3 regions of the Treponema denticola genome follow, and region 2 is predicted to be linked to each of the others. Evidence: riboswitches for the same ligand, from Rfam matches in the RefSeq annotation. Region 2 holds a riboswitch; each other region holds the start of a gene.

Region 1 (3,280 bases), 1.3 Mb from region 2:
TTTTTCCATCTTCGTACCGTTTCTACAAATATTGTGTACTCATACATCGTTTTGCAGTTTTTAAGCAAGGGATGGCGATTTTGCTGATTTATGTTTATTATCTTAACGGTCAACTCAAGATTAGGTTTTACCGCCTTTTCTATAAAAGCATCTGATAGTTTTAATGTTTTATCGGAAGGATAGGTTTCATCCCCATTATAAAATACATAAAATTCGGGCGTCGGAATGTTTAAGAGTTTACGGCTGTATTTTTCTTTTGATTCAAATAGAGTTTCATAAAGGCGGCTTATGTATTCAAGGCAACGTAAAGGCATATTTGGGTTTATAGTGGATTGATGCTCTACCAGCACTATGATTTTGTTATCAATAAGATATGACACATCATTATAGAATGTCATATAAAGTACCTGATCAAGCCTTACATTTTTCAGCTGTGCTGTAGCCGTAAGTTTGGTGCCGTGTAATGCATTATAAAGAGACAAAAAATTCTCTTTCGCCTTTTCATCTTCACTGAACAAATCAACAAAAACCGAATCCTTGTATTTTCTGTTTGAAGTACTCATATCACACCTCTTTTTAATTGGTAATGAAATTACAAATTATCCACTACCAATTAACTCTCAATCCCCCTTACAAATCAAGTATATCATAGAACAGTAGATTTTTCAATTGTCAGAGTGTTGAATCTCGATTGGATTGGTGTACCGATTTTGACATCTTGACTTATTTTTTATAAAAGTATAGAATTGTGTTTAAATAACGGTTTCGGTCTTGGTGCTCCTTTTAGCTAAGGAGTGAAAAGGGAATCAGGTGAAAGTCCTGAGCAGTCCGGCTGACGTAAGTGAGAGAGTTGGTTTTCAAAATGCCACTGGTTTATTCCGGGAAGGCGAAAATCAATGATGACCTCCGAGCCGTAAGACCTGCCAATGACTATGAGGGTAAAATGCAAGTTTTGCCCGTGCCGCACTCTGCTTGGACTCATGAGTTGCAGCAAAATTTATCGTGTTAATCATATTTATTTCCTCTATTGCTCCTTGGGCTGTTTGAAGATTTTGTCAAGTTTTCTTCGTTTAGCCTTGAGTACATCCGATTGATACCCTTGGGTGTACATTTTGAGGAAACCTAAATCCCTTTGCGGACCGGAATCGTTTTTCTTTATTTAAATCAAAATTCGAATTTTCTCCCTGATAACTTTCAAAAATACGGCTTTTAATGTATAATCATCATAAACTATTTTTAAGAAGGATTTTATGGCGAATACATACGAAAAACTTTTAAGCACTATAACGGAAGCTGCAAATACGGCTAATCTGGCAGAAGACGATTACATATCCCTTTTAAGCCCTGAAAGAGAGATGCATGTTTCAATACCCGTAAAAATGGATAACGGAAAAATCAAGGTTTTTAGCGGATACAGGGTCCAGCATTCTACATTAAGAGGCCCGGCAAAGGGAGGTATAAGATTTCACCAAGATGTAAACATCGATGAGGTACGCTCCCTTGCTGCATGGATGACCTTTAAGTGTGCCGTTGCCGACATTCCCTACGGGGGAGGAAAAGGAGGCATCTGTGTAGACCCTTCAAAACTTTCAGAAACGGAACTTGAAAAGCTGACAAGAGGATACACAAGGCGGATTGCATCTTTTATAGGCCCTAAGATAGATATACCTGCCCCGGACGTCGGAACAAATGCAAAGGTTATGTCCTGGATAGCGGACAGCTACAGTGAATATGCCGGAGAATTCAGCCCCGCAGTTGTTACGGGAAAACCGCTTCCTCTCGGCGGGTCTAAAGGACGAGTAGAAGCCACAGGCCGGGGAGTTCTTTTTGCAACAAGGGAAATTTTAAAGAAACTTAATAAAAACTTAAAAGACCAAAGTGTAGTTATTCAAGGTCTTGGAAATGTCGGCGGCGTTACTGCAGATCTTTTTTATAAAGAGGAAGCCAAGATAATTGCAATAAGCGATACAAGCAGCGCAATATACAATGAAAAAGGCTTAAATATTCCTCAAATACTCAAACACAAAAAAGAAGGAAAAAAACTCAATTCTTTTGCCGGAGATTTTACAAGGCTCTCCAATGAAGAACTATTGGAGCTTAAAGCCGATATTTTAATTCCGGCGGCCCTCGAAAATCAAATTACCGAAAAAAATGCATCAAATATTAAGGCTTCCATAATCATCGAGGCTGCAAACGGCCCCGTTACCCCTGAAGCCGATAAAATCCTCGAAAAAAATAACATTATAACTGTGCCCGATGTTCTTGCAAATTCAGGAGGCGTAATCGTTTCATACTTTGAATGGGTGCAAAACCTGCAAAGCTTTTATTGGACGGAAGAAGAAGTCAACAAGCGCCTTGAAGATAAGATGATTGAAGCCTTCAAGCTGGTATGGGATGAAAAAGAAGCCTATAATGTCAGCATGAGAAAGGCTGCCTATATTAAGGCTTTAAAGCAGCTTGTAGAAACTCAAAAAGTTAAGGGAATTAACTAAACCGGCTTTTTTAAAGTTTGTCTATCAGCATTGAACACTTACCCGACGGAATCGGCAAGGTCTTCTTCTTTTCGTTTAGGATATTTATGGTAAAATAATAGAGCTTTTCGCTTTCCATGTGAATCTCCCATCCCCTCTGGCTCTTGGACGAAAGAATAGTGATTAGGTTTCTTTTAAGGCTTAAGTTTTCAATACCCATGACTTCAAGATTGGGAACAGTCCAGTTGACAGTCTTACGCGGGAGACTTATCGAAAGACCTATAACATTTTCTATCATAAGACTTATTGTAGAAAGGCCGACCCTTAAAAGGTACTGTTTTCTAGGGAAAGCAGGTTTTCCCTTCCAATGTGCAGGCCCTTCCTTTACCGGAGAATAAGCTTCCCATAAGAAGCCTTGTTTTTTTGAGTTTCCTGCGGGAGAAAGGGTTTCAAGCACGTAGTATAAATGTCTTATAGCACATTCACGGGCTAATTCCCAACGGTTATATTTTTCAAGTCCCTTTATAACAACAAAATTTAAAATAGGAAAAACGCTGCCGCAGGCACCGTTTCCGGCCTCATCATATTCGGGCTCATTAGCGGCAAGGCTTGGAAAAGGATGATCAACACCGAAAGTGTTAGGGTTTGATAAATGTTCAACCAAAAGAGCGGCCTTATCTTCGTTAGGAATTTCGGCAAGCATGGGCCAAAAACCGGCGAGAGTCTTTTTCTTTATCTGGTTTCCTGAAGCATCAAGGTCATAATAAAACCCCTCCTCTTCATTCCACATCATAGAATTGATTCTGGTC
Region 2 (3,280 bases):
GCCCCTAAAATTCCGCCCAAAATCCACGTGGGAATAGAAAGCAGTAAAGTGCTTTTTGCCGCTCGCAAAACATTTTCTGAAACGGGCTGATGATTCGAATGAGCACGTCCGAAATCGAGCGTCGCAATACATTTTAAATATTTTTTATATTGCACCCATAACGAATCATCAAGTCCGAATTTCAATTTTAATGCTTCAAGTTCGGCAGGGTATTGATCCAAAAGATAATAGTATTCTTCTTGCCCGACCAAATACATAATGGGTTTCCCCGGCATAATATGAATGAGCAAAAAGCTAAGAGATATTATCATATAAACCGTACACAGAGCGTACAGAAATTTTTTACCCGTTGATCTCATTTTGTCTTTGAAGCTTTATTTTTTTATTGTTCTAAGCTCAAACCATGTTGTCGGATGGATGACACCCCAAGAAGGATAGTTATCCCAGCCCTCATACTTATCCGTTCTATATGGGAAAAAACATTTTTCCCAACAAAGCGCCTGAGCAAAAGCAACATCATTTGCCATAGCTTGAAGTTTTCTTACATTTTTGATGTAGGTCTCATCATCGGAAGCCCGCTGCATGGCAAAAAAGGTGTCTTTAAATTCATCATTATGAAAGGTTCCCCAAATCCATGTATTTTCACCTTCAAATCTGGGATCGGCTAAAAAATACCTAAAAGCACTTGTATATTGAGCCATTCCCGAAGTGGTATAGCCGATTGAAATATCATAATTTCCATCAATTATATTTTGCTCCCAAACTTCGTCGTTCCTTAAGCTTTCTTCATCGACATAAGTCTTAACGCCTATGTTTTTTAACGAGGCCATAATTACATCGGACATGCGGTTAAACAGTTCCTTATTTCTAGTTGAAAATTGCTGTGTTACCATAACTTTTAATTCGGAACCGTCCGGGTATTCTCTAAATCCGTCCCCGTTAATATCTTTATAGCCTGCTTCATCCAAAAGACGTGCAGCTTCTTTTATGTCGGTTTTAAGGATGGGTAAAGACGGGTCAAAACCTTTACATGAAGGAGGTATAATGCCTGCACCCGGAGCCGTACCGTACGATCCATTAATAACGGCGGCAAGTTTACCGTAATCGAATGCAAGCCTGCAAGCCTTTCGGAAAGCAATATCTGTACACGGCTTTCTTTCCATTCCATATGTAACCTGATAGTTTCCGGCATAATCGCTTTCACCGAAATCTATTCCGTCGGTTCCTTTAAAAGAATCGATTACGGTAACATCAACGGAATTTGCATAATTGAACATAGCATCTATTTCTCCGTTTGCCATTGCGAACATAAGCGTATCTTCACCCGAATAAGTCTGTACGGTAATTTTGTCAACGGTAAGCTCTCCCAAAAAGGCATTTTGAGGAACAGCTTCATAAACGGACGTTTGAGAATCTTTATCGAGAGAAACAAGACGATAAGGGCCGCAGCCTAATGCGGCATCCTTTCCATTATATTGGCGATAATCTTCAACACCTTCCCAGACATGTTTAGGAAAAACCAAAGCGCTTAAAACCGCATTATTAATCCAATAATAAGCATCAGGCTCCGAAAAGGTAAGAGTACATTCGTTTTCTCCGGTAATTTCCCATTTTTCTAAGTTTTTTAAAGAACCAGTTTTTCTTACGTTTTTCATAAAATCAAATGTAAAAAGAATATCGTCTTTTGTAACCGGCTTTCCGTCATGCCAAACAGCCGTAGAAGGAAAAGTAAAAACCAATTGTTTTGCATCTTTGGAAATGCTAAAGGATTTAAAAAAATACGGGTGTATTTTTCCGTTCTTATCGGTGTATACAAAATGTGCTTGCGTTAAAGCGTTGTACTGTAAGGCGTCTGGTCTCTGCCTTTGCGAGCTGAAATCGTTTTGCTGAGCTAAATTAGTACCGATAACAAGATTTTCAACGTGCCCGCCTTTTTGAGCTTGCTGAGGCAAATCGGTTTTAGAACAAGCAGCGGACAGAACAAGAGCTGCAAATGCAGCCGACAAGATTTTAAAAAATGAGTTTTTCATAACCCCTCCAAAATATTACCGATATCCGCTTTAATGCAACAAATCCTCTCACAGGAAAAACCTGCAAGAGGATTTGTAAATACAAGGAAGCACCATACAATGCCGATAAGTATCTGCAATCCTCCCCGTCTCTCGCAAGGAGCAAAAGCTAAAATCATTAGGGCAAGTCTTCCGGCTTAAAAGTCATCATTCTTTTCGCCTTCCCAAAAAACTCAGTGGCATATTGAAAAGAACTCTTTAATTACGGCAGCGGGACTGCATAGGATTTTCACCTATTTCCTTTTTAATCGGCAATTACGCCGAACCTTAATGCGATTTCGGTTGTTTAATTTTAAGGAAAATATTTTCCAATTGAGAATGAGTATATCTTTTTTTTATATTTAATACAAGTACACATATCAAAATTAATATATTTATTACAAAGGAATAGATACCGGCTCTTTACTAAAAATAACAGGAAAATAAAATATTATATACCTTTTTTTGTAAACAAGAATATAAGGCAGCCCCTGTTATACATTACCTCACTTAAACTATAATCTCAGTCTTCCAATCTTTGATAGTCCGATTAGCTTCGTCAAAACTTGAACCGATTGCTATAATTTTTTTACCGCGGCCTGAATACTTGTCGGCATAGTTTTTTTCTTTGATTTGTTTTACGGCATTTTCCGCCGTTTCATTTGAGGTAAGCTTAAATTCAAAGATATAAACCTTATCTTTAAATTCGACAACGCAATCAGCCCTGCCTGTTGAACAATGAACTTCCGTATGCACAAACTGATTCATCAATGCAAATACAAGATAAACGGCAGTCTGATAATTTTGTTCACGCAAGGCTAAATCTTTTTCAGTTAAGTTATCGTAGGGTATTCCTGAAATTATTCCCTTCATCTTTTGCATAAAGCCGTCTACATCTCCGGCTTCTATCTGCTCGTAGAATTCCCAAATCGAAACTCCCGTTTTATCGGTTCTTATCGAGGTATAGGCAGGCAACAAGTTATCCAAAAAACCGTAACGCACTTCATCATTCGGAAAGCCCAAGCGGTACAGTCTTGAAAAATCGTTATAGTCCTTAATTGTCAAATATCCCGATTGGAAAAGAATGGGTAAGGGATTTATTGCATCTGCTCGGTAGGCTTCCAATCCGGATTCGTTCATCTTTACGTTTCCGTCAAGGTCGGGGATATTGTAATAAGCTTTCTTTAAGTATTCTACTAAAAATGTCGGCGTACCTGTTGCAAACCAATAGT
Region 3 (3,280 bases), 370 kb from region 2:
TCGGATATAGCTTGATCTAAAGACCTCTTTATTTCCTTTATAGAAAACAAGTTCATTTTTTCCGTCTTTTACGATAAATTCCATGTGGGAATAGTCCTTAACGGATTTATTTCCTTTCTGTAATTCGGCAATAATTTCAGCTTTTGTAAAATCTCCGCCTTTGGGATTTTTGCCTGCAAATTCTTTTATAACCTTTGCATAGGCAGCTTCAACCTCTTTACTTGTATTTTCAAATATAGATAATGTATTAATCCATTTGCCGTACTTGGCATAGGATTCAAAGGGAGAAACAGGGCTGAATTTAGTCATAGACTTAATTGAATTTTCAAAATTGCTTACCATTGTTTCTTTTGTTGTTGAAGCAGGAACATATGTCGGCCATGATTTATCACCTCCAACAATCCATGAGATGCTATATGAGGTGAATCTTCCATGCCAGTGAAGGATACCATCTCCATGTCTATCCGGCGGAATCAGAATAAGATATTTCACACTCCTTAATTCTTTAGTATCGGTTACAGCTTCAAAAGCTTCCCAAAAAAGGCCTTCTTGATCAGGAGCTGCTTGTTTACCGATGTACTTATACTCGCAAGGCATTTCAAATTTACTTCCATCCCGCTTTTGAATTGTAAATATGACAGTATTTGTTCCATCAAATTTTGCACTTACAACAGGACTTGCATACATATCTGCAACAGCAGCTTTTAAACCATCTTCCGTATAATAAGGCATCTTAGCCGCTGTTTCTTTGTATACGGCATTTAAGGAACTATCATCTTTTACGATATCGATAGAAATCCATTCACCTTTCCACGCAGCAAGTTCTTTGCCTGCTTCAACTTTCATGCTTCCGATTGTGCTAGGCATTGATTTACAGGCAGTAAAAATAACTGCGAGTGTAACCAGTATAAGTGCAATCTTTGCACCCATTCTTTTATTAACCATAATTAAACTCCTTTAAGTTAATATAAGTTATATGTAGCTAACTTTTTATTTAAACAAGAAACAATTCTTGACTTAAAGTAAAAAGAAACTAGCCTTTTTTATTTTCCGCAGAACAGCCGCAGCATCCGCAACCGCAGCCGCTCTTAGGATTGATATTTTTTTCTCCGCAGCTGCAGGCTGAAGCCTTACCCTTAAATATCCTGTAATATTTACGGATGAGTAAGAGAATCACGCCTGCAACTATAGAAATAGTCAAAACCATTCCCAATGTCATAAGGCAATCCTTATTTGACAGGCACTGCCTCAATCCAAAGTACGGCATCCTGTGAAAGTTCTTTACCGGCAAATTCTTTTACATTACCTGCACCGAGGGCAGCAAAGCCCCAGTATCCGGCCTTATGAGGAACAAAGGAGAAGTTTCCGTTTGCGTCGGCTAAAATAGTAGCGGCGGCATTTTTTGGTTTTGCCTTCTTCTCAAATTTGCTTTTTTTCATGTTTACATCAAAGTTGATATATTCAACTTCAATTTCCGCATTGGGAACAGGCTTACCTTTTGAGTCTACAACAGTACCTCTGAAAAGTCCGCCTACCCAAACATCGTAAGGCTTTACCAATGGCATGATTTCGGGATAACCTTCGGCACATCTTGCACTCCAGTCCGTATCAAGACCTGCCTTATTGATAAAGACCTTGGTAATCTGCTGGATATAGACATCTTCGGCACCTTCATAGTAAGGATGAGGAACAGCTACCAAAGCCCAGTCTCCGCCTCCCTTAAAACCGTTATCCTTATTTAGGTTAAGGTCATAGGCTGAAGCCGTATTTTCTAAAGTTGTAAACTCTGTTTTCTTTAAGGAAGGAAGAAGATCCTGAATCTTTTCCTTGTGCACGGAAAAGAATTTTTCAAAACCCTTGATTTCTCCGGCTTCGTTTTTACCGATATCCATTGCGTGTTCTGCTTCTGCAGGATGTGTAAAAACAATCTTAAAGTCAACGGAATTGCCTTCAACTACTGAAGTCGGGGTATAAATCATTTGGAAGTGTGCAAATGAAGCCATAGCTACCAAGAATAAAAGTAAAACTATTCCTGTAAATTTTTTCATAAAAAACTCTCCTATAAATATTTTAGTCTAAAGACTCTTAATCTTAAGTTCAAAAAAGATAGGACCAAAAGTTTTGCTTTAAACTCACGGAAAAATCTTTTTTTTCAAATCCAAATGTAAATCAACACTTACAATCTATCTTATTCTCAAAAAAAAAGCAAGCCCCCAAAGACGGAACAGCAAACTTTTAATTAAAAATAAAGCGGAGATTAAATAAAGAAAACACGAAAAACGCAAGGCGTCAGCTTCGCTTATAGAAAAGACTGACAGTAAAATAGAGTTGCAATAATGAGTTTTCCGACTTTCCTTCCCTCCGAAGGATTCGTAATACAAATAGGCAGGTCTCCTGACTTATGATTTAAAGTTTATCGCCTTCCCATATTAACAGTGGCTTATGCTTCCAATACATAGAGGCATTATGATAAACAAACTCAATTACAGTAGCGGGGGCTGTGCCGGTTTTTCACCGGTTTCCCTTTTAATCTTAAAAATTAATTTAAGAACCTTATTTGTCTATAACCTTCGGGTAATTATAAATATTTCCAAAAAAAAAGCAAGCCCCCAACGGGACACCAATGGGGATTTGTTATCTATTTACTATCCTACTTATTTTCAGCCTTATCCGAAATCTTTTTAAAGATAGGAGGCCAAGCGAACATAACCACAAAAAGCAAGATTACTATTATCAGGGCCGCAGGCGAAAATCCTTCCTTGGGTTTTGCTCTTTCAGAAGGCTCTCCGTCAGAAGAAGATATATCGGCTTGTTTTGTGCTATCAGCCTGTTCGGCCGCATCTTCAATCTTACTGACCTCAAACCAAATAACTGCATCTTGAGAAAGTTCTTTCCCACCGAATTCCTTTTCCTTCCCTACCCCAAGAGCAGCAAAGCCCCAATATCCAGGACAAGGAGGAATAAACTCGAAAACGCCTGTATTATCCGCCATTATCATTCCGGCACCCGATTTTTGCAGTTTGGGTTCTCCGGTAAATTTCTTGTTTGCCATATCCACATCGTAGTTCATGTTTTCAAATTCAACCTGAGCATAAGGCACAGGTTTTCCATCGGAGTCCAAAACAAGGGCACGGATAACACCGCCCTCCCAAATCTCATATGGCTTTACCAAGGGCAAAATTTCAGGATAGCCTTCGGCAACCCTTGACTGCCAATCGGTTGAAAGTCCGGCCTTGTTAATAAAGACCTTAGCTATCTGCTGAATATATCCGTCATCGGC

The links. A riboswitch is a leader RNA that binds a small molecule or an ion and turns the genes downstream of it on or off. The one in region 2 is predicted to bind cobalamin.
Region 1: it holds a riboswitch for cobalamin, as region 2 does, so the genes downstream of both, E4N78_RS04535 (Glu/Leu/Phe/Val family dehydrogenase) here and E4N78_RS10885 (ABC transporter substrate-binding protein) in region 2, are expected to answer to the same signal.
Region 3: it holds a riboswitch for cobalamin, as region 2 does, so the genes downstream of both, E4N78_RS09290 (DUF4198 domain-containing protein) here and E4N78_RS10885 (ABC transporter substrate-binding protein) in region 2, are expected to answer to the same signal.

The regions. Positions count from the first base shown of each region.
Region 1 covers NZ_CP038800.1:1,001,849-1,005,128, reverse strand. The annotation lists gene E4N78_RS04540 (Rpn family recombination-promoting nuclease/putative transposase) at 1-563, opposite strand, end outside; cobalamin riboswitch at 756-942, shown strand; gene E4N78_RS04535 (Glu/Leu/Phe/Val family dehydrogenase) at 1,251-2,492, shown strand; gene E4N78_RS04530 (MGH1-like glycoside hydrolase domain-containing protein) at 2,503-3,280, opposite strand, start outside.
Region 2 covers NZ_CP038800.1:2,320,209-2,323,488, forward strand. The annotation lists gene E4N78_RS10880 (ABC transporter permease) at 1-311, opposite strand, end outside; gene E4N78_RS10885 (ABC transporter substrate-binding protein) at 375-2,030, opposite strand; cobalamin riboswitch at 2,175-2,354, opposite strand; gene E4N78_RS10890 (ATP-binding protein) at 2,559-3,280, opposite strand, start outside.
Region 3 covers NZ_CP038800.1:1,948,471-1,951,750, forward strand. The annotation lists gene E4N78_RS09280 (ZinT/AdcA family metal-binding protein) at 1-945, opposite strand, end outside; gene E4N78_RS09285 (hypothetical protein) at 1,034-1,219, opposite strand; gene E4N78_RS09290 (DUF4198 domain-containing protein) at 1,230-2,048, opposite strand; cobalamin riboswitch at 2,369-2,571, opposite strand; gene E4N78_RS09295 (DUF4198 domain-containing protein) at 2,651-3,280, opposite strand, start outside.